Regions from separate parts of the Levilactobacillus yiduensis genome, predicted to be linked through region 1. Evidence: predicted binding sites of a transcription regulator. Region 1 holds the regulator's gene; each other region holds the start of a gene.
What was found. Region 1 encodes Rex, which represses fermentation and respiration genes when NADH is low (regulators of the CRP and FNR family bind a similar motif). Its sites were predicted from a motif close to TTGTGAANTANTTCACAA; they were not measured.
Positions count from the first base shown of each region.

Region 2: a site for Rex is predicted at 2,694-2,711, ahead of adhP (alcohol dehydrogenase AdhP). Genes of this name have one in related genera too.
Region 3: a site for Rex is predicted at 3,513-3,530, ahead of NGM66_RS03940 (glycerol dehydrogenase). Genes of this name have one in related genera too.
Region 4: a site for Rex is predicted at 2,829-2,846, ahead of NGM66_RS09235 (NAD(P)-dependent alcohol dehydrogenase). Genes of this name have one in related genera too.

Region 1 covers NZ_JAMXAZ010000003.1:122,714-130,777, forward strand. The annotation lists gene kimA (potassium transporter KimA) at 1-433, opposite strand, end outside; gene groL (chaperonin GroEL) at 1,093-2,718, opposite strand; gene groES (co-chaperone GroES) at 2,779-3,063, opposite strand; gene NGM66_RS02970 (redox-sensing transcriptional repressor Rex) at 3,965-4,603, opposite strand; gene NGM66_RS02975 (ABC-F family ATP-binding cassette domain-containing protein) at 4,919-6,871, shown strand; gene NGM66_RS02980 (SDR family NAD(P)-dependent oxidoreductase) at 6,962-7,678, opposite strand; gene tsaD (tRNA (adenosine(37)-N6)-threonylcarbamoyltransferase complex transferase subunit TsaD) at 7,775-8,064, opposite strand, start outside.
Region 2 covers NZ_JAMXAZ010000007.1:83,354-91,417, reverse strand. The annotation lists gene NGM66_RS05900 (matrixin family metalloprotease) at 37-693, shown strand; gene NGM66_RS05895 (matrixin family metalloprotease) at 822-1,451, shown strand; gene adhP (alcohol dehydrogenase AdhP) at 1,615-2,631, opposite strand; gene NGM66_RS05885 (response regulator transcription factor) at 3,046-3,732, shown strand; gene NGM66_RS05880 (HAMP domain-containing sensor histidine kinase) at 3,729-5,393, shown strand; gene NGM66_RS05875 (YxeA family protein) at 5,652-6,056, shown strand; gene yidC (membrane protein insertase YidC) at 6,271-7,185, opposite strand; gene NGM66_RS05865 (acylphosphatase) at 7,289-7,561, opposite strand; gene NGM66_RS05860 (TrmH family RNA methyltransferase) at 7,673-8,064, shown strand, end outside.
Region 3 covers NZ_JAMXAZ010000004.1:154,013-162,076, forward strand. The annotation lists gene NGM66_RS03930 (zinc-dependent alcohol dehydrogenase family protein) at 1-740, opposite strand, end outside; gene scrK (fructokinase ScrK) at 760-1,635, opposite strand; gene NGM66_RS03940 (glycerol dehydrogenase) at 2,364-3,476, opposite strand; guanidine-I (ykkC/yxkD leader) riboswitch at 3,635-3,728, shown strand; gene NGM66_RS03945 (DMT family transporter) at 3,787-4,110, shown strand; gene NGM66_RS03950 (DMT family transporter) at 4,113-4,427, shown strand; gene NGM66_RS03955 (GNAT family N-acetyltransferase) at 4,416-4,910, opposite strand; gene NGM66_RS03960 (hypothetical protein) at 4,980-5,474, opposite strand; gene NGM66_RS03965 (hypothetical protein) at 5,479-5,892, opposite strand; gene NGM66_RS03970 (DUF2441 domain-containing protein) at 6,083-6,637, opposite strand; gene NGM66_RS03975 (histidine phosphatase family protein) at 6,721-7,551, opposite strand; gene NGM66_RS03980 (hypothetical protein) at 7,767-8,064, opposite strand, start outside.
Region 4 covers NZ_JAMXAZ010000015.1:31,295-39,358, reverse strand. The annotation lists gene NGM66_RS09245 (MDR family MFS transporter) at 1-925, opposite strand, end outside; gene NGM66_RS09240 (flavodoxin family protein) at 1,067-1,597, shown strand; gene NGM66_RS09235 (NAD(P)-dependent alcohol dehydrogenase) at 1,674-2,801, opposite strand; gene NGM66_RS09230 (NAD(P)-dependent alcohol dehydrogenase) at 2,951-4,087, opposite strand; gene dnaB (replicative DNA helicase) at 4,749-6,143, opposite strand; gene rplI (50S ribosomal protein L9) at 6,284-6,742, opposite strand; gene NGM66_RS09215 (DHH family phosphoesterase) at 6,811-8,064, opposite strand, start outside.

The sequences.
Region 1 (8,064 bases):
CAGAGTACGGATACAGCGCCGGAATCGCCGAGGTAATCGCCTCGGTCCCGGAAGTCGTTGAAACCGCCACGGTCAGCATATAATCAACCAGCAAGGAGCCACCCGCTACTAACCCGGCCGACTGGCCCCAGTTGGTGCTGGCAACCACGTACGCGCCACCCCCAGAAGGATAGGCGTGAATGATTTGCTGGTATGAAAGCGTGATCGCAAATAACAGAACTAAGACCAAAGCCGCTGCCCACATTTGATACATCAAGGCGGCTGCTGATAAGGTAATCAGGACTGTCGTAATTTGCTCAGTACCATAAGCCACGGAGGATAACGCATCAGACGATAGTAAGGCTAATGCTTTAAACTTGGTTAGCGCCTGACCGCCCTCGTCCATGGTCTTGAGGGGTTTCCCAATTAAAACCCGCTTTAAATAACGCCACATGACTATTTACTCCTTATCTCCAGAAATAATGAAAACGGGACTAGGCCCGTTAAATAATAGCTTGTTTCTGTCAAAGCTCAACGTGCAGCAAGTCTACTACAACTAGCTCCACATTACCACAATTCCAGCAGTTAGCAACCGTAGAATTGCTTAGCGAACTTATCCATTATCCGGCAAAGTCTGACAGAAATAAAGACTTTCTTTTTGCTAAATTTTGTTGCTACCCTCTTGCGTGGGTTCTAAGCCAGTCTTTGGCAGTTACATAGCCGATACTGGCCGCCTCGCCGTCGAAGTCTGGTTCTCCCTGTTTCAGCGACAATGCCTGATTCTAACGCTAAGTCACCACACTTTCAAGCTAAAGTGGAACTTTTACTGTCAATTAAAGAGGCTGAATAACGAAAATCGGCTAGAAGCGAGGTTGAAGACCGACTTTTGGCTTCGACCGGTCCTTCCCACAGCGTCACGGTCCAAATTTGGCGAACGGTAAGGCGACCAGCACCAATCACATGACATTCAAAGACTAATTTTGTCCCTGTAAACCCTAGTGTCACCATAAATCCGACTGCATTCCAACTTGCAATCTTTAGCCGATAATCAAAAAAAGAAGCCTGAACCCGAAAGTCCAGACTTCTCGTCAATCATTTTTAATTGGATGCAGCTTACATCATGCCGCCCATACCTGGGTTAGCAGCTGGGGCTGCAGGTGCTGGGTTGTCTTCTGGCTTTTCAGCGACAACGGCTTCCGTCGTCAACAGTAAAGCAGAAACAGAAGCAGCGTTTTGCAGAGCAGAACGGGTAACCTTGGTTGGGTCGGTGATACCAGCCTTAACCATGTCTTCGTACTTGTCGTCTGCAGCGTTGTAACCAACACCTGGCTTTTCGCTCTTCAAGTGTTCAACCACAACAGAGCCTTCAACACCGGCGTTTTGTGCGATTTGACGAACTGGTTCTTCCAAAGCACGGAGCACGATGTTAACACCAGTTTGTTCATCGCCTTCAGCGTCAACCTTGGCAACGTCACCAATGACGTTGATCAAGGCAGTCCCACCACCAGCAACGAAGCCTTCTTCAACGGCCGCACGGGTCGCGTTCAAGGCATCTTCAATCCGGTATTTACGTTCCTTCAGTTCAGTTTCCGTAGCGGCACCGACACGAACGACGGCAACCCCACCGGCTAACTTAGCCAAACGTTCCTTCAGCTTGTCACGATCAAAGTCAGAAGTCGTTTCGTCGATCTGACCCTTGATTTCAGCAACCCGAGCAGCGATTTGGTCCTTAGCACCAGCACCTTCAACGATGGTGGTGTCATCCTTCGTCACGTTGACCTTTTGGGCTTGACCTAATTGATCAATGGTCGTGTCCTTCAAGTTCAGGCCTAAGTCATCGGTAATCACAGTCCCACCAGTTAAGGTAGCAATGTCAGCCAATTGGGCCTTACGACGGTCACCAAAGCCAGGCGCCTTAACAGCAACCACGTTGAAGGTCCCACGCATCTTGTTCAAGACCAAGGTAGGTAAGGCTTCACCGGTGATGTCATCAGCGATGATCAACAGGGAACGGCTTTGTTCAACAACGGATTGCAGCAATGGCAAGATGTCTTGGATGTTACCGATCTTCTTGTCAGTGATCAAGATGTATGGGTTGTCGAGGTTAGCTTCCATCTTATCGTTGTCGGTAACCATGTATTGAGACATGTACCCACGATCGAATTGCATCCCTTCAACAACGTCCAAGCTGGTATCAACCCCACGGGATTCTTCAATCGTGATGACCCCGTCGTTACCAACCTTTTCCATGGCGTCAGCAATTAACTTACCAGTTTCCTTGCTAGCGGATGAAATGGAAGCGATTTGGGCGATATCGTCCTTCGTCTTGACGTCAATCGACATCTTGTGTAAGGCATCAACAGCGGCGTCAGTCGCCTTTTCGATCCCGCGACGGATACCAACAGGGTTGGCACCGGCAGTAACGTTCTTCATACCTTCGTTAACGATGGCTTGGGTCAGAACCGTTGCGGTCGTGGTCCCATCACCAGCGATGTCGTTGGTCTTGGAAGCAACTTCGGAAACCAACTTGGCACCCATGTTTTCGAAATGGTCATCGAGCTCGATGGCCTTGGCAATCGTAACCCCATCATTCGTGATGGTTGGGTTGCCATAGCTTTGTTCCAAAACAACGTTACGACCCTTAGGCCCTAAGGTCGTCTTGACCGTATCAGCTAACTTGTCAACACCAGCCAGCATCTTGCTGCGTGCATCTTCAGAGAACTTTAATTCTTTAGCCATTTTCTACATTCACCTCATACTAAATTTTTTAAATAGTCTCTCGTATCAGTGGGAAAGCAATTAGTCAACGACAGCGACTAAATCCTTTTCGTGTAAAACAAGGTAAGTCTTGCCGTCATACTTAACTTCTGTACCGGCGTACTTGTCGAACAATACCTTGTCGCCAACCTTAACAGCTGGGGCTACCTTATCGCCATTGTCTAACACACGGCCATCACTCACAGCAACAACATTGGCCGTTGAAGGCTTTTCCTGCGCATTACTTGCTAAAACAATGCCGCCAACCGTAGTTTCTTCTTCTTGTGGTTGATCCAAAATGACGCGGTCTCCTAATGGTTTTAACACTTGAATCCCTCCAATAAACTTACTTTTTAGCACTGTTAGCACTTGACTAACATAAGTGCTAATAACAATATCTAATATATGGTTTTTCGCGCTAAAAATCAAGGAATTTGGCAAACAATTTGCCGAGTGCTAACGGCCCAGTTCGCCTAGCCCTTGTGGCTCTAAGCGAAATCCTTCATTGTATGATTTTTCTAATAACGTTGGCGAAACCAGAATGCCTCCGTCAGCCAGCAATTCCGCCTGCTCTGGGGAACACCTCCAGCCTGAGAAACGGTCTTCCGGTTCGCTTGAAAGCCTGGCAAAGTTCACCAGTCTCTCAAGTCGTCCCACCCAGTAACCTGGTAAGAAACACCAGCTAACTGGGTCGACACAGCTGGCTCCATTGCTGGCTGACTCCGGCGGGTTAGGGCTTGTCAACGACTCCGATATCAATTAGAGACGACTATGGGCTTTCGTTACTAAGGGTTAACACCATTAGTAGTTAATCATCCGTGTCGCCGAGAGTCCACCAAATATGGGTTCAGCCGTGGGAGTTACCTAAACGGCATGACTTTTCATGCCGCTTAGGTAACTGGCGTCTTTGAGACGCGGTCTTTCGGCTCAAAGGCGAGGTGTCGAGACCGACCTTTGGCTCGACCCGTCCGCCCACCGCGTTCCGACCCATATTTGGTGGACGGTAGGCGGCCAGCCCGGACCGTGTGTCTGCAAATAACTAGTTTTATCTTGTTATTTTTCAGTTCTTCCGTAATCCCCCAATTAATTCAGGCCGTTGTCTATAATTGCACAATCACAAGGCTATTTTGTGAAGGGCTTTTTGCCGATAGATTGGCAATTTTTCCGGCGATGGCTTCACAAAGCGTAAACAAAAAGTCGTAATCCCCCAAAAGATTACGACCCCGTTCTATTCTTTGCTGTTGTAGTGTTCCAAGAAGTAGATCAACGTTTGTAATTCGTTGGTCAAGTCCACGTTTTGGACCCGGACATCCTTAGGAACGGTGACCCGTAATGGTGTGAAGTTCAAAATTCCCTTCACCCCGCCGGCAACGGCATCGTCCGTGACGGATTGGGCCACGTCAGATGGGACCGTTAAGATGGCCACTTGAATCTGTTGTTCTTCCAACTGTGTCCGCAACTCCGTCATTGGATAAATCGGCACGCCGCTTTGAATCGTGTTGGCAATGTCTGCGTTCACGTCAAAGGCCGCACTGATACGGACGTTGCCGTCTTGGTGGAAGTTGAAGTTCAACAGGGCATGGCCCAAATTCCCAACCCCGATCAAGGCCACGTTGGTCAGCCGATCTTGGTTCAGAATTTTCTTAAAGAACTTAATTAAACTTTCAACGTCGTAGCCGTACCCCCGCTTACCCAGGGCACCGAAGTATGAAAAGTCTCGGCGAATGGTGGCAGAGTCAACTTTAACTGCCTCAGATAATTCAGTCGAGGAAACACGCGTCTTATCCGCGTCCAACAGGATGTTTAAGTAGCGGTAGTAAATGGGGAGCCGCTTCGCTGTGGCGCGGGGAATCTTTTGTTCTGTCAAAAACGAGACCTCCTAATCAATCTTGCTGATCACTGCCAAACCGGCAATAACCATTTCTCTAGATGATAACCTGATTGTGAAATTTACTTTCTTACAAATTATAGCATAACCGCCTGCCTTGTGAAAGAAATTGCAAGTATTTTTCACAATTATTTAGGAATTTCGGTCTAATTGCAGAATATGCTAAAATAGACATACTGAGGTTTCGGCCAAACTGCCGCACAAACCCAAGACTTTCAGAACGGACAGTGACTTACCATTGCCCGCTGAAATATACCTTAAAAATAACTTTAACCCCATCAAGGAGGTCATACCGTGATTCTTTTACAAGTCCAACAGGTTACCCGGCGTTTCGGGGCGACCGTCTTATTTGAAAATGTCACCATGGACGTCCCCGAGCATGGCCGCGTGGCACTGGTTGGCCGCAACGGTGCTGGGAAATCCACTTTACTTAAAATGATTGCTGGCGAAACCACCCCGGACGTCGGCCAGATTACCACAAAACGGGGATTGACCATGGGCTACCAAGCCCAAAATGCCGGACTCGCCTCATCGAAGACCGTCTGGAACGAAATGCTTGACGTCTTTGCCGAGGTTCGCGCCACAGAAAAACGGATCCATGAGTTGGAACAGCAGATGAGCGACCCGGCCGTCATTGCCGATGCCGAACAGTTCCAACAGGTCAGCGCGACTTACGACCAGCTCCAACAAGACTTTAGCGACCACAACGGCTACGGCTACCAAGCCGAAATTCGGGGTGTGCTCCACGGATTTGAATTTGGCGAAGAATACTACGACAAGCCCATCAACGAGCTTTCCGGTGGGCAACGGACCCAACTGGCCTTAGCCAAGCTGTTGCTGGAAAAGCCCGACCTCTTGATTTTGGACGAACCGACCAACCACTTGGACGTCGAAACACTCACCTGGTTGGAAGGCTATCTGCAAGGTTACTCCGGCGCCATTTTAGTCGTTTCCCATGACCGGTACTTCCTGGATCACGTGGTCAACGACGTCTATGACATGGCACACGGCGGGCTGGACCATTATCCTGGCAACTATTCACACTACATCGATGCCAAGGCTGAGCGGCTCAAGCGGGAATGGAAGGAATACGACAAGCAGCAGACCGAGATCAGTAAGCTCGAAGACTTCGTGAATAAAAATATCGTGCGGGCCTCGACCACCAAACGGGCCCAGGCTCGGCGGAAACAATTGGAAAAGATGGACCGCATGGCCAAGCCTGAAGGCGATGAAAAGGTCGCCCGTTTCACCTTCAAACCCCACCGACAAAGCGGTAACGTGGTCTTGGACGTGGTCAACGGGGCGGTTGGCTATGACGATCAGATACTCTGCGCACCGGTCAACCTGGACATCAAAAAACACCAGGCTGTGGCCATCGTCGGCCCCAACGGCATTGGTAAGTCCACCCTATTGAAGACGATTCTCGGGCGGATTCCTGCTATTCAAGGCCAGATCATCTTCGGTACCGGCGTTGACACCGGCTACTACGATCAGGACCAAGCCACGCTGCACGAGAAGAAAACGGTGCTCCACGAACTGTGGGACGACCATCCGACAACTCCCGAGGGCGATATTCGCTCGATTCTGGGCAGCTTTCTCTTTACCGGTAGTGATGTCGACAAGACCGTCCACAGCCTCAGCGGGGGTGAACGGGCCCGCCTGTTGCTGACTAAATTAGCGCTACGCCATGACAACTTCTTAATGCTGGACGAACCAACCAACCACTTGGACATCGACAGCCGGGAAGTCTTGGAAAACGCGCTCAACGAGTTCGATGGCACGATTTTGTTCGTTTCCCATGACCGGTACTTCATCAACCAAGTGGCCACACAAGTCGTGGAGCTGGCGCCAACCGGGACGACCCGCTACCTGGGGAACTACGATTATTATGTAGAAAAGAAAGCCGAGCAAGACGCCTACGCCGCCAAGGAAGCCGCCGAAGCTGAAGCCGCTCACCCGACCGTTGACGCACCCAAGCAGACCCAGGTCGACTATCAACAGCAAAAGGAACAGGCCAAGGCCAAACGGAAACTGAGTCGTCAGGTCGATGCCCTAGAAAACAAGCTGGGCGAGTTGGAAACGCAGAAGACGACGGTCGAGACGGCCATGAGTTCTCCCGAGAACTTCAACGATGCCGAAAAGCTGGCCGACCTGCAGGAGCAGCTCACGTCAGTCACCGATGAACTGGCCGCGACCGAGGAGGACTGGACCGAAAAGAGCCTGGCCCTGGAAGATTTCGCGGATTAATCACCACACAAAGCGACGCAAAGACGCCCGCTCTAGCAGCACGATTCAGCTGTTAAAGTGAGCGCCTTTTTCATGCATATTTTTACTCGACTAAAGGGCCGTGTAGCCACCGTCGACGTTGATCGTGGCCCCGGTGACAAAGGATGCCTCATCGCTAGCGATAAAGGCAATGACGTTAGCAATTTCCGCCGGTTGGGCTAAACGACCAATTGGCATCTTGCTGACCATGGGCCCGGTCACTTCTGGTGGTAGCGTTTTCAAAAGCGGGGTTGCCACGTAGCCCGGAGCGACCGCATTGAAGCGGATCCCCTGCGCCGCATAGGTGACGGCTTGCGACTTGGTGTAGTTGGCTACGCCGGCCTTGGCTGCCGAGTAGGCTTGCGATTTAGCCGCGCCCACGACCCCCAGAATCGAGCTCATGTTGATGACGCTACCGCTCCCTTGCTTGACCATCTGGGCAACAGCAACCTTGTTGGTCAACATGACCCCCGTCAAATCAATGGCGATGACCTGATTCCAGTTGGCCACGTCGATGTCCGCGACGCCGGCCTTCTTCTCAGCAACGCCGGCGTTAGCGACCAGGATGTCCAAATGACCGTACTGGCTGACGACCTGCTCCACCATGCCCTGCAGCGACTGTTCGTCCGTCACATCCGTTTTGATGAAGGCCACGCTGGTGTCATCCGGTGCACTAACATCGGCCGAAATCGCCACGGCTCCCTCAGCGACGAATTTTTGCACGGTTGCCAGACCAATGCCTGACGAGCCACCTGTAACAACGGCAACCTTGTTCTCTAGTCTACCCATAAAGCTCACTCCTTTTGGGGTCAGTATACAGCAAAAGACCGGTGGCAAATAAGTCACTGCCGACCGGTCTAAAAATACTGTTTCGTTTGACTGCTTTTACTTCACGGGATCGGCAACCCAGTCGAATTCCAAACTGGGATCAGCGTTCAACGTGGCATCCGCAAAGACGCCGTGTTGGTAGGCCACGTAGGCGAAGGCACCGATCATGGCGGCGTTATCCCCGCACAGGTTCAGCGGTGCCTTGACCAAGTGGGTAACCGGATTACTTGCCAAATCACGTTCCAAACGTTCGCGCAGACCATGGTTAGCGGCCACCCCACCAGCCAAGATCAGTTGATGAACCGGGTAATCTGCCAGGGCCCGTTGCGTCTTTTCAGCTAAGACAT
Region 2 (8,064 bases), on a different contig from region 1:
ACTAGCAGTAATCATTTTGGATGGGAGTTTAGGAGCATGCGCAAACGATTGGGCCTCTTGTTAGTGGTCATCATCGGTGGATTGTTCTTACTACCGAATCTACAAGGGTCCCTGCCTAAAATAGTTGCAATGTCGCAGACAATGGCCGTACAGGCTACGAATCAGCTAACGGTCCAATTGCCATTGATGGGGCGTCAGGAGAAATCCGTGATGACCCCGATTGAGTCTATCGTCGAACCACAAACGCTCAAGAAGACCTATTATTACCGCTTTGCGGGCAATCTGCCCGACAAGGCAGTCCAGACCTTTGGTGCCGCCATCGCCATCTACAATGATACGGGGATCGTTAATTTGGTCGCAGGAGATGCGACTGACCGGCAAAATGGCATGACGATCTTTGGTTATCATAAGGTGATGCCGGCAGACAAGTCCGACTACCTGGAACTGGGAAAGGGTGGCCCCGAAATCGAGGAAGTCAGTGGCTTTCAAGGGTATACGGCTAACCACGCCCGTGCAGGCGTCAATCTCCAGTATCCGCAAGGAGTGAAGTTGTCGGTGGCCCTGCATGAGGTTGGGCACGCCCTGGGATTAGACCACAGTTCGAGTCGACGTTCCGTGATGTATCCGATCGATCAGGGAAAGTCAGCGTTATCTGCCGGCGACCTCAAGGCGTTGCACACGCTCTACGAATAAGATTTAACAGGAAACGCACATTTCGTTGCGAATCCGGTGAAATGTGACCAATCTTTTGCAGATTAGTCGTCATCCTTGCAAAAATCCGCTACACTGTTTTCTAGAAAGGGTGAGAGAGGATGGTGGCTTTGAAAAGAACTTACTGGTGGTTAGGCGGGATGGTCGTTTTATTTGCCAGTCTGTGGTTTAGCGGGAGCGCTTTGGTTGCCATGACTTTGCGTCAGGATGGCGTGGTTAACCAGTTGGCGACACACGTTACGAGTCCCCACGGGCAAACGCCACTGGAACCCATTGCGCTAGCCCATCCGCTACGACCAGTTTATTACTATCACTTTGCCAGTGCTGAGGCCGCCGAGTTTCGGGGGCTGTTCGAGGAAGCCGTAATGGTGTTTAATCGTACCGGGGTGGTCCAATTGCGGCCGGGCACCGCACAGATGGGTCAAAATAGCTTAACCTTCTTCACTTACCGGGATGCCGATTCTCAGCGCGCTGACTTTACCGAGTTGGGGAAGGGTGGTCCGCACGTGATTCATACCGGTCAGGGGACGGTCAATCAGGCACGAGCCGGCGTGAACTTGGCCCACCCAGAACTGCGACCACGTCTGTCCGTGGCGATTCATGAGATCGGTCACGCGGTAGGGTTGGCGCACAGTAGCGCTAAAACGTCGGTGATGACCGCCAGGGACCACGAGCAAGAATGGTTATCACCAGCGGATTTAGCGGCGTTACGGCTGTTATATGGGCCAGGACATGCGTGACCGTCAAGCTGCGGTGGAGGTACGCGCTCCCGATTCAGCGTAACTTGGCGGAAACACCAAGTCTAGCGGTGACAATGCATTAGGTCGTGACAAAAAAGAGGCTCCCGTCCGACAGGTGTCGGTACCAGGAACCTCTTTCGCACAACGCTAGAACAGCGTCAGCTTATTTAGTAAAATCAACGACCATCCGGCCGACGATTTGGTTGTTCTTCATTTCATCAATGATATCGTTAACTTCGTCCAGACGACGAGTTTGAACGATTGGGTGAACCTTGCCTTCAGCACCGAATTGGAAAGTTTCGGCTAAGTCTTGGCGCGTCCCAACTAAGGAACCGCGAACGGAGATGCCGTCCAGCACCGTCTTAGCAATGTTTAATTCCATGTCGCCTTGTGGTAAGGCCACGGCAACCAACTTGCCATCTGGCTTCAAAGCGTTAACGGATTGGGTGAAGGCATCCTTGTTAACGGCAGTGACTTGGGCGTTGTCCACGCCGCCGACCTTTTCTTGAATCTGTTCAGCAACGTCACCGTCATGCCGGTTGATCAGCACTTCAGCACCGTTAGCCTTAGCAGCAGCTAACTTGTCTGGATTCCCATCAACGGCAACGACGTGCGCACCGAAGACATTGTGGGCGTATTGGATAGCCAGGTTACCTAAACCACCGGCACCAACAACTTCGACCCATTGGCCAGGCTTCGTTTCGCCGACCTTCAAGGCCTTGTACATGGTCACACCGGCACAGGTCAAAGAGGTTGCTTCAACGGGATCCAAACCTTCTGGCACCTTAACGGCGTAGTTGGCGTCAACGATGCATTCTTCAGCCATCGCACCATCAACCGTGAACCCAGAGTTCTTAACGTTACGGCAAAGTGTTTCACGACCGGTCAAGCAGTATTCACAGTGGCCACAGCCCTTAAAGAACCAAGCGATAGAAACGCGGTCGCCGATCTTTAAGTTCTTAACGTCGTCAGCAACTTGGATAACCTTACCGACACCTTCATGACCAATGATCCGGCCAGGTTGCTTGCCGAAGTCACCGGCAGCCACGTGTAAGTCGGTGTGACAGAGACCACAATATTCCATCTTAACTAAGGCTTCACCGTGGGTAATTGGGCGAAGGGTAACATCCTTGATATCTACGTAACCATCAACTGAATCGCGAATAACTGCTGCTTTCATGAAAACAATCCCTCTTTCTTTTTATCTACAAGACCCAGTATACTGCAAAAGTTGTCAGTTTCAAGTGAAATTTTGCACAAAAATTATTAAGATTTTTCCAAGACAGACAACTATCGGTAATATGACGCTTGTTTACTGGTAGTGTAAGCTGTTTAACAATGTGAAGCAAACAACATAATCGCTTTCATAAGCAAAATTAACTATCGAATGCAACCGGTTGACTTTTACAAGTGAAGGATTTTTTCCAGGTTTAGAAGGTTAAGATTAAACTAAATGTGGGAAGCCACGTCGTTTTGCATACAATTATGAGAAAATATGATAAAATTAAATGTTGAAATGAATATCGGACGGCCACTCCTGGTGTGGGTTTGACTAGAGGGGCTGCCGCGAATTAGCCAGAGGAGTTAAAGTGTAATGAGTCGAATTTTAATTATTGAAGATGAAAAAAATCTCGCCCGCTTTGTGGAATTGGAATTAAAGCATGAGGGCTATGAGACGAATGTCCAATTCAATGGTCGGACCGGGCTGGAAGCAGCTTTGTCGCAAGACTTTGATGTGATCTTATTGGACTTAATGTTGCCGGAATTGAACGGTATCGAAGTTGCGCGGCGGGTCCGCGAAGTCAAGAGCACCCCCATCATTATGATGACGGCGCGTGACTCCGTGATCGACCGAGTATCTGGTTTGGATCACGGGGCCGACGATTACATCGTCAAGCCATTTGCGATTGAAGAGCTGTTGGCTCGGGTGCGGGCGCTGTTACGGCGGATCCACTTGGAAGGCGAACAGAAGAACACGAAGCAAACGACCGTAAAGTTCAAGGACCTGACGATTGAAAAGGAAAATCGGATCGTCCGGCGTGGCGATGAGGTCATCAATCTGACCAAGCGGGAATATGAATTACTCCTGGCATTGATGGAAAACATCAACGTGGTCTTGGCCCGGGATGTCCTCTTAACCAAGGTCTGGGGCTACGAGTCTGAAGTTGAGACGAACGTGGTCGATGTGTATGTCCGTTATCTACGTAACAAAATTGATGTCGCCGGCCAGAAGAGCTACATCCAGACGGTTCGGGGGACAGGGTACGTGATGCGTTCGTGAAATCGCCAGAAGAACCAAGAGTTCCAGAAAAGCCGGCTGTTCCCGAAGCACCGGTAGCGGCTGCGGCGGTTGATGACCAAGTCAAGAAGCCCGGGTTCCGGTTCTCATTGAAGTGGGAATGGGCCTTATCGACGGCCTTTGGCGTGCTGGTTATCTTCGCGGTCATCGTGTTGTTGATCTTCAATAGCTTCATGACGGTCTTGATGCGCCAGGAGAAGACCCACGTGTCGGATACCTTGAACGTGGTCGTTGAGAAACTGAACACCCAAAAGCAACCGCTGACGGGCGCACAGGTTAATCAACTGTTGCGGCCTCGGACCGTGTTGTCAGAAGCCAAGAAGCCAACTGGGCCGTACAACAACGCCGTGCTGACCAGTTTAGCACGTGATAGCCAAACGGTGACGGTCTATGACCAAAACGGCCAGCCGTTATTTGCGACACGGGAAAGTCCGCTACAGTTTCAGAAGTCTAAGCAACTTCGCATTTCTACGCAGAAGATCAAAGGGCACAAGAATCTGGTTGGTATCACGCCAATTCGCGCCAAGCAAGGCAATCATCTGTTAGGGTACGTCCAGGTCACGGATAATTTACGGGACTACCGGGCGACCCAGGTGAAATTGCTCCAGATCGATCTGGTGTTAGGGATGATGGCAGTGCTCGCGGCGGCCGTCTTGAGTTATAGCCTCGCGACCTTCCTGTTGCGGCCGGTTGAAGCCATCCGAGAGACGATTCACGCCATGCGCGAGGATCCCCAAACGGATCGGCGGGTACCAGAGATGCACCATCAAGATGAGCTGAGTGACCTGGGGAATCTTTTCAACGACATGTTGGACACGACCCAACGTTACATGGACCAGCAACAGCAATTCGTGGAAGATGTCTCCCATGAGTTGCGGACACCGGTGGCCATTATTCAAGGGCACATGGAGATGCTGGACCGTTGGGGAAAAGACGACCCTGAGGTGCTGAACGAGTCGATCAAGGCATCGCTGCAAGAAACCAAGCGGATGAAGAGTCTGGTCCAAGAAATGTTGGACCTACAACGCGCCGAACAAATTGAGGTCAATTACCCCAATGAGGTCTCGGACGTGAGTGAAGTCGTCGAGCAGGTGTTTGATAACTTCAAGATGATTCATCCGGACTATGTCTTTATCTTAGACGATGATGTTCAGCGACCGGTACAGGCACAGATCTATCGGAATCATTTGGAACAGATCCTGATCATTCTGATGGATAATGCCGTCAAGTATTCGCAGACGCGTAAGGAAGTCCACATGAGCTATGAGAGCGATTCTCGCAGCTTAGAAGTGGCGGTCCAAGACTTCGGTGAGGGGATCTCGCAGGAGAACCGTGACCGTGTCTTTAACCGTTTCTACCGGGTGGACAAGGCCCGCTCCCGGACCAAAGGGGGCAACGGCCTTGGGTTAGCCATCGCCAAGCGGCTGATTGAGGCTTACCACGGACGTATCACCATTGAAAGTGCCCTGGGCCAAGGCTCAGTCTTCCGGATTTCCTTGCCGATCTTATCGGACAAGGATGCGCAGATCCTGACGGAAAAGAAAGAACAGGCCCAAGCGGCCAATGACGTTCCGGGCATTCAGTCAGAGTTGCTGGCGGACTCGTCAGAGACTCGGTCAACAGATGATGATGCAACAAAATAAATACAATGCACGAAGTAGAGCCTGGGAGAAATTTCTCAGGCTTTTTGTTATCCTTAAATTTTGGAAAAATGGCCTTCTGGTACGCCAAAAGGCTGGATGCAGTCAAGTAACTTGGCCAGACATGACCAGCGGGTAGCTCACATCTGTTACTTTGGAAAATCTTAAACGATAGGCATTGACACCTCGCAGAAATTTCAGTATGCTATGGTAACTAGTTAATTACATGAGTAACTAACCAACATAGGGGGATATACAATCATGAAGATTTTACGGAAGTTAATTGCCGTCATTGGCGGTCTAGCAGTTATTGGTGTGGTCGGTGCCGTCATTTTACCCGGCGTGACCAAGAATCAGCACAGCGAATGGGCCATGGCCGCGGACAATGTCAACCCGTTAGTCAAAACGACGGACGTTTATGCGTCTACTAATGCCAAGCCAGTGCGGCACTACATCGGCGGTGGGGGTGAGGACGAGTACGTTTACCAACTGCTGACATACAACGCCGAGGGAGAGGCCCGCACGCTGACCTTTGACGCGCAATGGCGATTGAAGCCCAACAAGTTCTTGAAGATCACTGCCAAGGGTCAAAACGTCGAAACGTGGGAAAAGGTCGAACGGGCGGCAGTTCCTCACAATGTACGCCAAAGCTTGATGACTGATTAAGCGACGAGTGATGTGTTACGTCAGACGAAGTGAATTGTTGATTTAAAGCATTTTGCCTATAGCAAATGACGGGCTTGACGGCACGACCGGACAGTGGCTTAGGTTGCCGGAAACTTGACAAGAAGTCCGGCCAATTGGAAATTGGGTATAACAACTAAATCTAAGTACAAAAAAACCTCAACCCATTTCAACAGGGAGGAGGTTTTTTCTATGATTATTTATGATGTTGTTGCTTACCTGCATTCCGGTTTCGATTCTTCTGACTGGCCTTCTTGGCCGTAGCTTGCTTAGCAGCAGGCGTCGCGACCTTTTTCGGGACGACAGGTGCAGCGGGAGCGGGTTGATCCTTCATTTTTTCTTGGATCTCACGGCGAATCCGTGGCCGGTAGAAGTTAATGATCAACGTTTGCAGGCAGGCAAACAGCCCACCGACGAAGAAGTACAACCCTAATCCGGCTGGTGAACTCATCGTGAAGAACAGAATCATCACGGGTGAGAGCAACAGGGTGAAGCGCATTTGCTTCTTTTGTTCTTCCGGCATCCCCAGCAGAGACAAGTATCCCTGTAACAGGTAGGACAGGAAGGACAGCAGCGCCAAAATCCAACTGGCTTTCCCCAACGGAATATTCATGAAGACCGCCTTGGAGAGTTCAGGTGAATAGCGAATCGCAGCGTATAATGCAGCGAAGATCGGCATTTGAATCAATAATGGCAAGCACCCAATGCCACCGGTCATGCTGATACCATTGTTACGGTAGAGCGCCATCATGGCTTGGCTAGCGGCTTGTTGTTCCTCTTGGGTCGTCGCTGCCTTTTGTTGCTTTTGTAACGCGGTCATTTGTGGGCGGATCATGGAGATCTTTTCCTGTTGGACCGTGGCGTTACGCATTTGCTTGACCATGACTGGCAATAAGACCATCCGCACGATCACGGTCAAAACGATGATGGCCCAACCGTAACTGCCACCAAAGATGTGGGCGAGCCAATCCATCACGTGTTGCCCGGGTACGGCTAGGTAATCGTAGACGAAGCCGTAGGGTTTACCGTTTTTGGTCTGGACACAGCCACTGAGGACCAGTGCCAGTGCCGCGAGGGCCGCGGTAACCGAAAATTTCTTGGAGATTTTCATATTCTATTTTGAACCCCTTTTAATTAAACGTGTAGAGCGTAGACGCCCCCAGCGGCAAAATCGCCGTTAACATCAAACATCTTACTTGATTTAGCGGGCTTTTTCAAATAATAATGCGAAACTCATTGAATCGTCGCGTGGGTAAGTCGGTAATCGCGAGATCCGTGACCTGAATCCAGGGGGCCAAACCGCGCTGAAGTTGGTGGGTGAAGTCGCTGAGGACTTTGGCCGATGCACTGGCCACGATGGCGACTTGACCGGTGGGCAGATTTTGGACCGTGCCCGTTACCCCTAGTTGTTGAGCGAGCTGTCTGGCCGACCAGCGAAACCCCACGCCTTGAACCTGACCGCTGACCAGAATCTTTTGGGTCTGCATCTCCAGGCCTCCTTTCGCAAAAAAATTCACCTTAATCATACCGCGAGTCGCCGGTGCTGCCTAGGGATATGGTAGAATTAGGAAAAGAATTCAGATGGGAGCAAATTCACCGTGACAGAAAAAATTACGTCGGGACAAAACAAAAAAGTCAAGCAGTGGCGGGCATTGACCACCAAGAAGGGGCGTAAGGCCACCCAAACTTACCTATTAGAAGGATGGCATTTGGTGCAAGAAGCCATTAAGGCCCAACACGCATTGACGGCCATCATGGGCACGGCGGACCAATTGGCCGACCACGCCAGCGAATTGCCGGCAGGGGTGGTGACCTATGAGCTGACCGACAGTATCGCCCAAACCATTGGGGATACCGGAACACCTCAGGGGATTTTTGCCACGGTACCGCTACCCAAGGATACTGTGGGCGATCCGCAAACGGCTAGTGGTGTGTGGCTGTTCTTGGATTACGTTCAAGACCCGGGTAACATTGGCACCATGGTGCGGAC
Region 3 (8,064 bases), on a different contig from region 1:
CCCTTCTTGGTAGCTTCAACGGCTTGTTCTTGGGTTTGTGGCAACCCAACGGCTTCGATCACAACGTCGTAGTCGGCAGGAATGCTGTCACGCGTGGTGTTGTAAGTGTTGGTAACGCCAAACTTTTCCTTGTTGAAGGCCAGCTTTTCGTCAACGATGCCGGCAAAATCAACTTGGTGAACGCCGTAAGCTTGTAATAATTGCACGAATAATTGCCCCATGAAACCATCGCCGATGACCAATGCCTTTTGGTAAGGCTTAACGCTCAGTAAGCTCATGCCGTGAACCGCGCAGGAGATGGGTTCAGTCGTGGCAGCGGCCTTCAAAGACACGTTGTCAGGAATTGGGTATACGACGGATGAAGGTGCCGTGAAGGATTCTTCCAAGCCACCATCGCGGGTAACCCCAACGGCGGACAGGTTGTCACACAGTTCTGGGCGGTCGGTCCGGCAGTATTCACATTGGCCACAGTAGATATTAGGGTCAACGGTTACGCGGTCGCCGACTTTCACGTTGGTCACGTCACTACCGATAGCGGCAACGATCCCGGAGTTTTCATGGCCTAACACGATTGGTGGCACAGCGTCTGCGGAGCCAGGAAGGCCGGCGTAAAGGGCCCGGTCAGTCCCACAAATACCAGCGTAAGCGGTGTTGACCAACACTTCGTTGGGCTTAACTTCTGGCTTGGCAACGTCTTGGATCTCCATCTTTTTGGTTCCAGTTAAAACTAAGGCTTTCATAATTAAAATTCTTCCTCTCTTACTTGTTGTACTCGTTAAGCGCTAAGGCAAAATCACCCAGCGTGGCTGAACCATTGTCCTTGACGGCAGGCATCACGATGTAATCCGTAAGCTTGCCGACGTTGACATAATCATTCAATAACTCAGCAAATTCGTGCCGGACCTTTTTCAAGAAGGCTTCACTGACAACGCCGCCACCAAAGACGATCTTGTCAGGCCGCATCATCAATGTGACTTGCAAGGCTGCTTGGGCAACGTAGTAAGCCATGATGTCCCAGACGTGGTCGGTCAACGGAACGTCCTTACCGGGTTTCCCCAGCCGCGCGTCGAACGTTGGTCCGCTGACCAAGCCTTCCAAGCAATCCCCATGAAATGGGCAGATTCCCGCGAAATTTAAGTCGTCGGGATGCCGCTTCAAGCGAACGTGCCCCATTTCAGGGTGGCCCAGACTACCCACGAAATGCCCGTTAATGATAGCGCCGGCCCCCACGCCGGTCCCAATCGTGAAGTAAACTAACGAGTCGATATTTTCGTTGAACAGCGTGGACATCACGTACTCACCATAGGCAGAGCCGTTCACGTCAGACGTCCAGTACATCGGCACGTCCAACTCCTGCTTTAGCCGACCCACGAAATCCGTGTTGGCCCAGCCAGGCTTTGGCGTGTTGGTGATATAGCCGTACTTCGGTGAGTTCCGTCGCAGTTCGATCGGGCCAAATGATGAAATGGCAATCGCCTTTAGCTCCGGGAACTGTTTAAAGTACGCGATGGTCTTGCTTAAGGTTTCTTCCGGAGTTGTGGTGGGAATCCGAACCTTGTCCTTAGTCTGATAATCTTCGTTACCGATTGCACAAACAAACTTGGTTCCCCCAGCTTCAATACTTCCGAGTTGCATATTTGCTACCTCCACATTTACGCCGGGGGCCGTGACCCGCGGCACCTTTTATCTAAGTTATGATGACTGATACAGTCATTTTTAAATCGTTTTCAGTATAGCAAGCTCACTACGGATTTTTAAGGTATTTTTGTCACGAAAATTTTCAGAAAACGCGCCGAAATCGCATGATTATCGAAATACAAACGATTGTATTTATCGTGAAATTAGTCACTTATTCAACAAAATCAGCGTAATTGTTCGATTTATGATAGCGCTTTCATTTTATTTCAACTAATAAAAGCGCCCCGTTAATTGGCGGGACGCCTTGGATGGTACCGATTCAGTTTGTTTGAGTGGCTGATTTCACTCAGTTCATCCGGAAACTGGCAGCCTTCGAAACGTGCGCCGTAGGGCAGCTGGTTCCGCTTAACACCATTAAGCAAATAACCCCGGCTAAAATACGCGGTTGTCTCAGGGCGTTCTGGCCACTCTCGCCAATATATCCGGAAACTGGCGGCCGCCGAAACGTGCGCCACTAGCCAGACTCCTGCGCTTAACCCAGCTAAAAAACTCCCCCAAAGACCCGGGGAAGTCCTTTAGCTACGGCTTTTGGCCAGTTCATCCGAAAACTGGCAGCCTTCGAAACGTGCGCCGTAGGGCAACTGGTTCCGCTTAACACCATTAAGCAAATAACCCAAACCCGGGGTTATTCCCTTAATGCCGTTAATGCTCGCCAGCTAACCGCCCTACTCTACACTCTTTCTTGCTTGATAAGCCCGACTATAAGCATCGACCCCGCGCATCGCTTGGGCGACGTCGTCTGGGGTGACTTCAAACGGCATCCGGCTCATAGTGTCTGCTGGTGCCGTGGCTTGTTCACCGACCTTCAGGAGTTCTTCATCGGTAACATTTGGAATCTTCAAGTCAGCTAAGGTCGTTGGCAGGCCTAATGACAAGTCAAAGGCCAAGTACCGGTCGAATTCTTCTTCAGACCGGCCTTCCAAGAAGAGTTGGGTCAAAGTCCCGTAAGCCACCTTTTCCCCGTGGGTCAGTTCGTGAATAGGACCGTCCAACGCGGTCAAGCCATCGTGAATGGCATGAGCTGCGGACAGGCCACCACTTTCAAAGCCGACCCCACTCATCAAGGTGTTGGCTTCAACGATCTTGTTCAACGCGTTGGTAACGGCGTGTTGCTTAACGGATGCGACCGCTAGCCGACCATACTTGAACAGGGTATCTTCACATTTTTGGGCAATCGCGTTGCCGACCAAGGTCTGCTTGGCCCCCAGCATGTTATCGCTGTTCCCTTTGGCTACGGCTTGGGCTTCAACGTTAGTGGCTAAAGCATCCGCAATCCCAGAAGCCAACAGGCGCGCTGGTGCTCCGGCAACCAAACGGGTATCGATCAATACTAAGTCAGGGTTCTTGTCGTAGAACCGGTAAGCCTTGAAGGACCCGTCTTCATGGTAAATGACGGACAGCCGTGAGCACGGCGCATCAGTCGAGGCCAATGATGGCAGAATAGCAACAGGAACTTTCAGGTTGTCGGCAATCGCCTTGGCGGAATCCAGTGCCTTCCCGCCACCTAAACCAATCACCACGTCGGCGCCAAAGTCGCTGCCAATGCCCGTGATGCGATCAATTTCTTCTGGAGAAGCTTCACCCCGGAAAATGACCTTGTGCACATCAAATTTATTTTCTGTTAAGTAATCTTTGAACTGGTCACCCACGATTTTGTAGACAGCGGTATCAGCCATCAAAATCGGTTTGCGCCCCAGTTTTTCTAAGTATTGGACACTATCAAACAAAACACCTTTGCCTTGTACATATGAAGCGGGACTCCCAAACATCTGTGTCATTAAAAATCGCTCCTAACTGTATTTATGATAGCTTACGTGTGATGTTATTCACAACACCTCCATTATAAAGATGAAAACGGTTAACATCAAACGTTTTCCAAGCCCCTTGCCCCAAATTCTGAGATGTGATAGACTAGCGCTACTGAAGCAAACTGAATACTTTTGTTCTCTAGGGTTCCGCCAATTGGGTCTGGTCCGAGAGAGAACCTGTGGCTTGAGCCGCAGACACGGAAGGGAAAAAGCCTGGGAGATTTTGTCAATTACTGACGAAATTTCTCAGGCTTTTTCTGTAGATTAAGGAGGATTTTCTATGTGGCAACATTGGATGACCGTTGTTTTCGGCGCGGTCTTTGAAGTCAGCTGGGTCGTGGGCTTTAAGCACGCCTCGACCCCGTGGGAATGGTTACTGACGGGAATCGCCGTTTATTTAAGTTTTTATTTTCTGATTCGAGCCAGTCGGCACATCCCCGCCGGCACAGCCTACGCCGTCTTCGTCGGGCTCGGCACACTAGGAACTACCAGTGTGGGTATGCTGGCCTTTGGTGAACCCGTCAGTCTGCTTAAAATTGGACTGATTGCGCTCTTGCTGGTCGGCATCGGCGGCTTACAATTCACAACGAAAGGTGGTCACTGATCATGGCTTGGTTATTCTTAATCTTTGCTGGTCTCAACGAAATGCTGGGCGTCACCTTCATGAACTGGGCCTTGCATGCTAAGAAATGGTGGCTCTGGTTCCTGATGGTGGTGACCTTCAGTCTGAGCTTCGGCGCGCTTGAATTGGCACTCAAGACCTTGCCCATGGGCACTGCCTATGCCGTCTGGACCGGAATCGGTGCCGCTGGCGGTGTGATCACTGGCATGCTGTTCTCCCATGAATCCAAGGACTGGCGCAAGCTCCTGTGGGTCGTCGTGATTTTGGGAGCTACCATGGGCCTTAAGCTAATCAGCTAATGGCAACACCAAGTTGTACCAGGTCTCACCTGCGTGGGCTGAAGCGGAAACGCCTTCGTTGACGTATCCGTTGCGCTCGTAAAATGGGACCAACCGCTGCAGGCAGGTCAGCGTAATGGCTTGTCGGTGTTGCCGGCGGGCGACTTGGGCCAAGGCTGTCAGGAGTTGGCTACCTAGTCCCGCTTGTTGGTGCTGGGGACTAACGGCCAGACTCAAGACCGTTTGGTACGGATCGGTCGGCCTATTGGGGGTCGATTGCGCGAACAGTTCGTCAGTCAAATAGCGCTGATCAAACGCTGGGCCAACGATATAACCCAATATTGTGTCGCTATCTTTAGCAACTAAGAAAGTGTCTGAAATCAGCCGAATCCGTTCGGCCATGCTGGCTTCGGTCGCCGCTTCGGCGGGGGTGAAGCCAGCTTTTTCAATGGTCATAATTTGGGCCAGATCTTGGGACTGTGCGGGATTAATAGTGATGGTCATGGGTACTCCTCCTAAAGGTTATCTGTACCCAGTATACACCGCGTCCAACCGCCAGTAAGTGGAACTTCATTAACGATAATTTTCGTCACCGAATCGTTTATTAGCAAACCGTTTCGCCGCAGATTTACTACGATACCCATAGCCGTCAACCCAAGCACCCGCACCACTGGCCATTTGCAATGTGTCATAGCTCTTACCATGAATTCGATGATGCCGTTCGCTGTAGTAACTGCCGGCACCGGCGCCTTGGTTCCAACCGTATGTCCACAGCCACTTCTTACCAGCCGTTGCAATAATCCAGTGTTGATGCCGTTTGGACCGGGGGTCGCCTCCTGCAGTTATCGGTCTTGCATGCAGGTTGTAAGTCCAGTGACTAACCCGCATCTTAGTCGCTGTTATCTTCATCCAGTAATAATGACCACCACTGTAGGTGTACCAAGTCCCGCGAAACCGCTTAGGAAACCGTCGTAACGTCTGCTTTCCTTGGGCTAATGCGGGTTGTGTCGTGTTCAGACCACCACCAAGAGCAGCCAACAATACGAGTAACCAAATCGACCGTTTCATTCGCCTATCCTTTCACGTGCGTCGTTTGCTTAAACCGATCCGGCATGGCAAAAGTGTTGCTACGCTTTTGGACAAAATACAGGCTGTGCCCCTTCTTCTTTAAGCCAAACGTTACCTTGCCGCCCTTCACAAAACCAATGTGCTGTAGTGTGCCCTTAAATTGGTAATGGCCATGCACGTATTGATATTTGAGATGCTTCACTAAGCTTTCTGGATTGTTGGAAATACTCAGGCTAAACGTCTTCGCTCTGACCGTGACCACCGGCGCAAATCCCGCCGCTGAATGCTTCCCCAGCGGCGTCGTTGACTGATACATGCCGCGCAGCTGCTTCGGCGTCCCGTGATGCCACGTTGCCGCTTGTGCGGGAGTCGTCAGCCCGACGCCACCCCATAGTGCTACCAAAAAGACTAACCCCATCACTCGTCTCAACTGTCGCCAGCTCCTCTCAATGCCCCTCTGCAATCACTCTTGATGTTTACTATCTTAAGTGACTGAGACGTGATTGGCAAGCACTTTCACTCCATAAATTTTATTATATTTCAGCTATATACGAGATTAATAAGCAATATAAAAGGCCGGTATAAACCGACCCACAAATTCCTTTATCTTAAAACGTCCGCACGACTCGCGTCACCACGCTGCGGCCACCTAGCAATACCTCACTCAACTGATCCTTGGCAGCTGGCGTGTCCCAGTAGCGCTTGGCCTGAGCCAATTTGACACTCACCGCGGACCCATCCGTGGCCGGCAACAGCCTGGCATCCCCCGCGAATACGGGACCAGTCGTCGTGACCTGGACCATTTGGAGAACGTGACGGCCCTCTCTTTCAAACAACTCGCGCCACGCCAACGCGTGATCATAGGTCCGCGCCGCAAATAAGCAGGCCAACCGTGAGGGGTAGTCGGGGTGATCACGCAACCGGACCAATTCCAGCACGGTTTCTCGCAACGCATGGACTTGGCGGTCCCGGTCGCCGCGCAATTGCGTGGTCTGCGTCGGTGTCAGCGCCAACCGTGGCGTTTTTAAAATTTGGTCCCATGGAAGCTGTTCCCCGCGGCCCAAGATGACTCTGGCTTGTGCGTTGGTCCGACCGTCTGAGAAGTCAAAGACCTGCCGTTCGTGGACGGCTTGACGCGTGACTAAGTGGTAGAAGACTGGCATGATGCCTCACCTCGCTTGCATAATTAATTTCATTATACGCAAAAACGCGCGGCAATTCCGGCCACGCGCTTCGACGACACTATTTATTTGGCGAGCTTGGCACCCTTGTTAGCATAGTACATGGAGCCAATGTTTCCGGAAACACTAATCTTGCCGTTCTTGTAAACCAGCTTGGTAACAGAAACGTTCTTCAGCGGTGTCCCTTTGTACTTCTTGGTAACGGTTGACAGGTATTCGTTGATGGACATCCCAGAACTGACGACCAGCACGTTACCGCCGCCACGCTTCTTGGTTGCCTTGGCAATGGTCTTCATTTCCTTGGCCATCCGCTTTTCAACTTGCTTGGAACTTTCAGCACGGTCAGCCTTGACCAACTTGGTCTTTTGACTGTTCTGCTTGTCCAGCTTGTAGTAAGCGTCTTGGAGCTTGGTCCAGTAGTTCTTACCTTGCTTAGCCATCATCTCGTCACCATTTTTGAAGCCGTAAACGCCGGCGATCAAGGCGTTGTCAGTAGCAATACTGTCACCTTCAAAGCTCCCGTAGCCGCCTTCACGCAGGTACTTGGAAACGTTGACTTTGACCTTCTTGTTGCCAGAATACTTCAGGGCATGCTTAGCCGTGACTTGTTGGCGCGTCAAGTTCCCAGCGTAGGCAGCAACAAACTTCTTGCCCTTTAACCCGCGGCCGAGATCGTTAGCGACCTTGGTCCCGTTCTTAGTCAATGGGAAGTCGCTCCAACCTTGGACCCGGCCCATCACGTTCCCAGTCGTTTCCCCGTGGCGGGTCAAGTAAATGGTCACAGGCTTAGTCGTGGTCTTCTTCTTGGCTTGGGCAGTGGTGGTGCCACCAATCATGGCAACGGCCCCCGCTGTAACTGCTAAGACACTCAGAACTTGCTTACCGAACTTCATCATGAATCTCCTCCGTAATATGTATAAAATTATAAGACACACACTAAAATTGCCGGTTTATCCAGATAGGTTAAACGTTTTAGCAAGCGCTTACAGATATAAATTTATCATAAAGTTCTGCGGAGCACAACGCTTATTTTATGACCCGTCACGCTTACAAGCCGCCAAAAAAAGTGTGTAACCAACTGACTGTTGGCGACACACCTCATTGACTCCGATTAAAATTTTAATTCATATTCAAATTTCAATTTTTTATAATAATCCTGTTCAATCAAATCCGTCGGCCGGACCTCTCCGGGCTTCATGTCGAAATAGGCCACGCCGGCCTGCTTGAGCATCGTGTAGACGAACTGCGAGCAGAACATGATGTTGGGTTTCGCAGAGTGCTTGGACACCAGCCCAACCATGTTATACGCACTGCCTTCGCGATTGATTTCGGCAATCTTATCGGCCACAAAGTGCTTTTGCGCAGCCGTCACTGGTAAACTGTAAACCAGAATCGAGGCCCCCGCCTTT
Region 4 (8,064 bases), on a different contig from region 1:
TCGCTTCGCCCAGCGTCAAGATGACCATGGCTAACACAAAATGGCCATAATCCTTGGCAAAAATCAGCGTCGCAAACGATAGCGCCACGAAGAAGATACCGGCGTAGACCTGCAGGTACAGATTGCTAAAGAAGTTCGCCAACCAGTTGAGCACCGCCTGGAAGACCACGATCAGACCCGCATTGATGGTCCACAACAGGCTGTACTCACGCATCGGAATCCCCATCCCGGTCATGTACACGGACAAGTTAGAGACCCACTGCTCGTACATCACCCAAATGACGATTAGCGAAATAAAAAAGGTTGCCATGATCCGCCGGTTGGGCCGGGGAATCGTGATCACCTGCGTCGTCTGGGTCACGACCTGCCGTTGCATCACCGCGGGTGCATGGTAACAGGTCACCACGACCGTTAAGAAACACACGAACAGGCTGAACGCAATCACAAACAGCAGCGTCACGCTCACGCTATACACGAAGCCCACCAGCGCCGTCCCCAAGACGACCCCGAGGTTCTGCGCAAAGTAGAGCATGTTAAAGATGTAGCGACCATCGCGACTGTGAATGGTCGTTCCCAGTGAATTGACCATCGTCAGCGTCCACCCCGAGGCCAACCCCAAGAAGATCAGGGAGATCGGGAATGCCGGCCAGTCGTGATTAAAGATCAGACTCCCTAACGTTACCAATGACGTGGTCACGCTCCCCACAATCAGGTAGAAGGGATTGTACCGGTCAAACAGTCGGCCACCAATCACGCTTCCCACCACATTGGCTGAGGAGTACAACAGAAGAATGACCCCGACTGACGTCAACGACGCCCCCAATCGGTTATGCATGTAGATCGTCGTTAAGGGCCAAATGAAACTCATACCAATACTACTGAACAAGGCGCCCAGCAATAACCAGCGGAGTCGAATTTCGCGCATAAGCCGCCTTCTCTCTAAAGTTAAAATTTAATTAGACTAATTCTAACATATTTTTCCGGCCAAACACTATCTCCGGCCGACGAGTTAATTGCTTTTTAGCGACCGCGTCCCGTAAACTAGGCTTGAGAGGAGCCCTGAATCATGACACTTTTGTTCATTAATGGTAGTCCCCGCAAGCACGGCAACACTGCCACCTTAGGCGAACGCTTCTTGCAAGACTATCCCCACAGCACTATTCACCTCACCGACCATCCCCTTCACTTTGTCCAGGACAACCGCGACACCGACCGCCCACAACGCGATTCGACGGATGACTACGAACAGTTGATGACCACCTTTGCGCAGGCAGATGATATCGTCTTGGGCACCCCGGTCTACTGGTACGGAATGACCGGCCAGCTCAAGGTCTTCATGGACCGCTGGTTTGACAGCTACACCAACGGATTTGACTTTGCCAATAAGCGTCTCTATCTTCTGGTCGTCGGTGCCGATGCGCCCCAGACCAAGGCTTTAGGTATCACCCAAGCCGTCCAACACTCCTGCGAATGGCTCAAAATGTCATTTCAAGGGACAGCGACCGTGACGGCTGACGGCCCTGGAGATGTCGCCGCGATGACCGACCTCCCTGGCAGTTACTGGCAACTGGCCGCTAAGCTTCATACCCAACACTAAGCTGTTTCACGTGAAACAAAAAATGCTCGTGGCAACTACCTCATCGGCAATTGTCCACGAGCATTATTTTTTTTATTTAAACCGTATAATCCTCATCCATAATCAACACGGGCTTAATCACTTCACCGCTCGTTGAGGCCTGATCGGCGGCGTTGATGTCGGCGAACTTGAAGGTCTTTTCCAGTTTGTCGAAGGGATAGAGGCCCTTTTGCCAAAGAGAGATCAAGCGTTTCAACTCAGTTTGCGGCACGGCATTGCCCATAACCACACCAGTGATTGTCTTCTGCGCGCCAACCAAATCGTTGAATGGCACCAGTGTCATTTCCTGTTGGGAAACGGCTAATGGGGCAAATACCCCGTTGATTCCCGTCGCGTCCAGGGCTTGTTTCATCACGCTGGTAATCCCAGTCGTGTCGACTGCATAATCCACACCCTTACCACCAGTCAGGTCACGAATCGCTTGGACGGGATCGACTTCGGCCGAATTGACCGTGTCTGTCGCCCCAATTTCCACAGCAGTCGCTAACCGGTTGGGTTTGATATCTACCGAAATAATTTGGGTACAACCCGCTACTTTGGCCGCCATCAGTGAACCTGCGCCCACGGCACCCGTCCCAAAGATGGAAATGCTGGAACCTGGTTCTGGCTTCAAGGTATTAAAGATAGTCCCTGACCCGGTCACAAAACCACAGCCCAGTGGGCCAACCTTCCGCAGGTCAACGTCCTTGCCCACGACCGTCACATTATGGTCCTGAACTAGCGTCGTTGTGCTAAACGATGACTGATTAAAGAAATTGCTGACGTCGCTACCATCTTCTTTGGTAAAGCTGCTTTGTCCATTCGGGCGTTTGCCACCCATATTCAGTGGCCCCCAGTTCACACAAGACGCCGGTTGACCAGCTAGACAATTGTCGCAGGTTCCATCATAGTCATAGGACAAAACCACGTGGTCACCCACCTGAATACCATCGACCGCAGCGCCGACTTTTTCGACAATACCAGCACCTTCATGCCCTAAAACAACCGGCAAAGGCAAATCGCCAGCATCGCCGACTCGGACCGCTTCATCACTATGGCAAATACCACTTGCTACGATATGAACTAAGACTTCTTTGGGACCAGGATTATCGTCAACCAAGATTTGTTTCAGTTCAAACGGGGCGTTGCGCTTCTCTACAACTGCAGCTTCTACTTTCTTTGTCATCAGACGCCACTCCTTTTAATCAGTAGTTTGTGAACAATTTCATAATAGCTGCTACGTCAGGGTCCGTCAAGTGACCGACCAAACACAAAAGTAACGAAAAAACCCATGACACTAACGAAAAGTCAGCATCATGGGCCCTAAATTTTTATTTAAACCGTATAATCCTCATCCATAATCAACACTGGCTTAATCACTTCGCCACTCGTTGAGGCCTGATCGGCGGCGTTGATGTCGGCGAACTTGAAGGTCTTTTCCAGTTTGTCGAAGGGGTAGAGGCCCTTTTGCCAGAAGGAAATCAACTTTTTGATCTCAATCTGTGGCACCGCATTGCCCATCAAGACACCGACCACGGATTTTTGCGTGGCAACCAAGTCATTGAATGGGACGAGGTCCAGTTCCTTTTGTGAAACGGCCAGCGGTGCGAAGACCCCGTTAATGCCCATGGCATCAACAGCTTGCTTCATCACGGCAGTCAGTCCGGTCGTGTCGACCGCGTAGTCCACACCCTTACCACCGGTGATTTCCTTAATTGCGGCAACGGCATCGACTTCCTTGGAGTTGACCGTGTCCGTGGCACCAATTTCTTTGGACATAGCCAAACGTTCTGGCACGATGTCGACAGAAATAATCTTGGCACAGCCTGAGATCTTAGCAGCCATTAACGCTGCCGAGCCGACTGCCCCAGTCCCAAAGATGGCCATCGTTGAATTAGGTTCCGGCTTCAAGGTGTTGAAGACCGTCCCTGACCCCGTGACGAAGCCACAGCCCAGTGGGCCAACCTTCCGCAGGTCAACGTCCTTGCCCACGACCGTCACGTTACTTTCCTGAACCAACGTGGTCGTACTGAAGGAAGCCTGGTTAAACATGCTGCCCAGGCCCTTGCTGGTGTCGGCGGTATCTGTAAAGACGGGCTTGCCGTTCGGCCGCTTGCCACTGCCCATGTTCAAGGGTACCCACTGCTCACAAGAAGCGGGTTGACCAGCCAAACAGTTGTCACACGTGCCATCGTAGGCGTATGACAACACCACGTGGTCCCCGACGGCCACGCCACTCACAGCGGATCCGACCTTTTCCACGATACCGGCGCCTTCATGGCCCAACACGATTGGCAACGGCAGGTCGCCAGCATCACCGACCCGCACGGCTTCGTCACTGTGACAAATTCCGCTCGCAACAATGTGGACCAAAACCTCCTTAGGTCCTGGTTGGTCATCCACCAACACATTTTTCACAACGAAGGGATCGTTTCGTTTTTCTACGACTGCTGCTTGCACTTCTTTTGCCATTTGTTCGCCACTCCTTTTCACTTTTGGTAACGCTTACATCATACCCGTTATTGTGAACAAACGTCAAGAACTATTTTTGACAAATGTGCTTTTACAACCACAAAAAAACCACCGCTCGGGGAAAGCGATGGTCATCGGAGTAGGGGTAACGTCATTATATAAGAATGACGTTAACTATTTTTTCATTATTCCAGGGGAGGAGGAGTACATGAAAAAAGATTGTTAATCTTTGGTAGAAGTAACCGATTGGTTAGCTTCTATGCTTTATATACTAATGGGAAAATATGATGAAATTGTGAACTTTCTGGCACACTCTTATGAATTTTAAATATGTTGACTATTGAATTCGTTATAACCTAAGCGTACCAAGGGTTTTGGGCCACAAGTGATTTTAATCTGCGCATCATTTTGCCACCTATTTTTGCCCACCGAATTGTCTTTATGCAGTTGAAACCGGTTTATTCAAAAATTTATACAAAAACGGGTCTGGGATAAAAGTCTCAGACCCTTTGTGTCTCCGAATATCTGGTGTTGAAACCTGGGCCAAAAGGCAGCTGGTTCCGCTTAAAACTGATAAGCAAACAATCCAAACCCGGGATTATTCGCTTATCAGCCTTAATGCTCGCCAGCTAACCGCCTGTTGTCCCACTCTCGTTTAATCTTATTGTCCCGGGGTGTAGGCCACCGAGGAAAACTTGTTAAACGACTTTACGAAGAGCAGCTTGACCGTTCCCCGAGGACCCGACCGGTTCTTTTCAATAATGACTTCGACTTCGCCGACATCTTGGTCGCCCTCTTCACGTGGGTCGCTGTCGTTGTCACCACCGCCATCCTCGTCGCCTTCGCGTTCGTAGTAGTCATCCCGGTACAGGAAGGAAACGATATCGGCATCTTGTTCGATCGACCCGGATTCCCGAATATCGGACAACACCGGTCGCTTGTCTTGCCGCTGTTCCACGCCCCGTGAGAGCTGAGACAACGCAATGACCGGCACATGCAATTCCTTGGCCAGCTTCTTCAACTGCCGTGAAATATCAGAGACTTCTTGTTGCCGACTTTCGTGGTTGGTTCCCTCAATCAGCTGCAGGTAATCGATCACGATCAGACCCAGGTTGCCCTTTTCCTTGGCCAATCGCCGACATTTGGCCCGAATTTCGGTAATCTTATTGCCGGCCGTATCGTCGATGTAAATGCTGGCCTTGGCCAGACTCCCCATCGCTACGATCAGGTTTTGCCATTCTTCTTCGGACAGTTGCCCGGTCCGCAAGTGATTGGCATCGATAGACCCTTCCGCACAGAGCATCCGGTTGACCAACGACTCGGCACTCATTTCCAGACTAAAAATGGCCACGGTCTTGTCCGTCTTGGTCCCGACATTTTGCGCAATATTCAACGCAAAGGCGGTCTTCCCAACGGCTGGCCGCGCGGCTAAGATCATCAGCTCGTCGTCGTGTAGACCGGTCGTCATTTTATCCAGCTCCGCGTACCCGGTCGACAACCCGGTGATCACGTCGCCTTGTTCCGATAACTTGTTGATTTCTTCAAATGAACTGTTCAAGACATCGCGAATCGGCTTGAAACCGGACTGGTTACGGGTTTCCGCCACACCCATGATGTCACGTTCGGCGTTGTCCAGAAGGTCCGCCACGTCGCCATCTTGCTGGTATCCCTGCGTGGCAATGTTGGTAGCCGTTTGAATCAGCCGCCGTAAAATGGCCTTTTCTTGAACGATTTTGGCGTAGTAGGTGGCATTGGCCGCCGTGGGGACGGAACCCGCCAGTTCAGCAATGTAGGTGACGCCGCCAACGTCATCCAACTCATTTTTCGACGTTAAGCGGTCGGTGATGGTGACCACATCGATGGCCTCATCCCGGTCGTTTAGATCGATCATCGCTTGGAAAATAATCTGGTGTTCCCGGCGGTAAAAGTCCTCTGGGGCCAGGTATTCCAGCGCATCCACCAACGCGTCGGTACTCAAAAAGATCGCCCCTAAGACGGCCTTTTCGGCGCTGAGGCTTTGTGGTGGTGTGTGATCTGTTAGAACGTTATTATCCATGCTTTTTGATTACCTCTTTAAAAAAATCACCGACAGAAACTAGAGTTCCATTTTACCATGGAATGGGGTCACGAGCGAATCTGGTGCCTGGCTTTTTTCACGCAAAAAGGCCGCCCAGAACGGACGACCTTCCCTTAACTTTATTTTTGCTTGGCAACCACGTGGACCCGAATCTTGGCGGTCACGTCGCTGTGCAACTTGACCGGCACGTTGGTAAATCCTAACGTGCGAATTGGTTCAGGGAGTTCAACCTTGCGTTTATCAATCTTTAAATCAAATTGTTTTTGTAAGGCTTGAACGATCTGCTTGCTAGGAATCGACCCGAATAACCGGTCGTCTTCCCCGGCCTTGGCCACGATTTCAACCACAGTCTTGTCAGCCTCCAAATGCTTTTGCAATTCCTTAGCTTCGGCTAGTTCTTCAGCTTCGCGGCGTTGTTCCGCTTTACGTTCAGCGGTCAACTGACTCATGGCGGATTGGTTGGCTTCCTTAGCCAAGCCCCGCTTGATCAGGAAATTTTGGGCGTAACCGTCGGGAACATTCTTGATTTCCCCGCGTTTGCCCTTACCGCGAACGTCTTTCACAAAAATAACTTTCACGTCGTTCACTCCTCACTTATTGCATATCTAATCTTATCCTACGCCACCTCACGCCCAGAAGCAATTAACTATGTGGTCGCTGGTTCCGGCTCCGCGCTGTGGTTTAAGATGTCTAACAGCTCTTGTTTGACCTCAGCAACCGTCTTGTCACTGATCTGGGTCGCCGCGTTGGACAAGTGACCGCCGCCGCCCATGGCTTCCATGGTCAGCTGAACGTTGATCTCACCCAAGGACCGCGCGGAAATGCCCACGCGCCCGTCAGCCCGGCGCGTCACCACGAACGAGGCGTCGACGCCCGACATGTTCAAGAGATCATCGGCCGCCTGCGCTGCCGTGACGGGGTCGTAGGTTTGGTCCTCTTCCCCCGTGATCAAGGCCATGTCTTCATTGACGAACTCAACCATTTCGATCAAATGATTGCGCTGCAGGTAACTGTCGACATTTTCCTTCATATACTGTTGCATCTCAACGGCATCGGCCCCGGCTGACCGCAAGTAACTCGCGGCGTCAAAGGTCCGGGTTCCGGTCCGCAACGAGAAATGCTTGGTGTCCACGAAGATCCCCGTCAACATCGCTGTGGCTTCCAGCTTATTGATTGGTTCGCTTTCTTGGGACTGGTACTCAAACATTTCGGTGATCAGCTCACACGTCGAGCTGGCGTACGGTTCGATGTAGACCAGCAGTGGGTTTTCAGGGAACTCCTCGCCCCGCCGGTGATGGTCGATGATCATGACCCGGTTTTCCAGGCGTTGGTAGAGCTCCGCTGAAATCGAAATGGATGGCTTCGAGTGGTCGACCATCAAGAGCATGCTCTGGTCGGTGGCCTTCTCCAAGGCTTCGGCTGGCGAAATGATGGCCGCGTCCACGTCCGGATAGGCCTTCAAGTTATCCAATAACCGTTGCACATCGGAATGGACGGTCTCCTTGTCGAGCACGATCCAACAGGTCTTGTTGTTCATCTTGGCGATCCGGCGAATCCCCAAGCAAGCGCCCAGCGAATCCATATCCGGTTGCGTATGCCCCTGCACGAAGATCTGATCCGATTCGTTCATCAGTTCCTGCAGTGCTTGGGAAATCATCCGCGCACGAACCCGCGTCCGTTTCTCCATCGGGTTGGTCTTGCCACCGTAGTAGCGAGCTTCTTGGTCGGCCGCCTTGACGACAACTTGGTCCCCACCCCGACCGAGCGCCAGGTCCAGATTACTCTGGGCTTGGTCGGCCAGCTTATTTAGGTTCGCATCGCCATACGCGATCCCCATGCTCAAGGTCAACGGGAAGTTTTGCTTCGACGTGCTCTCCCGAATCGTATCGAGGATCTTGAA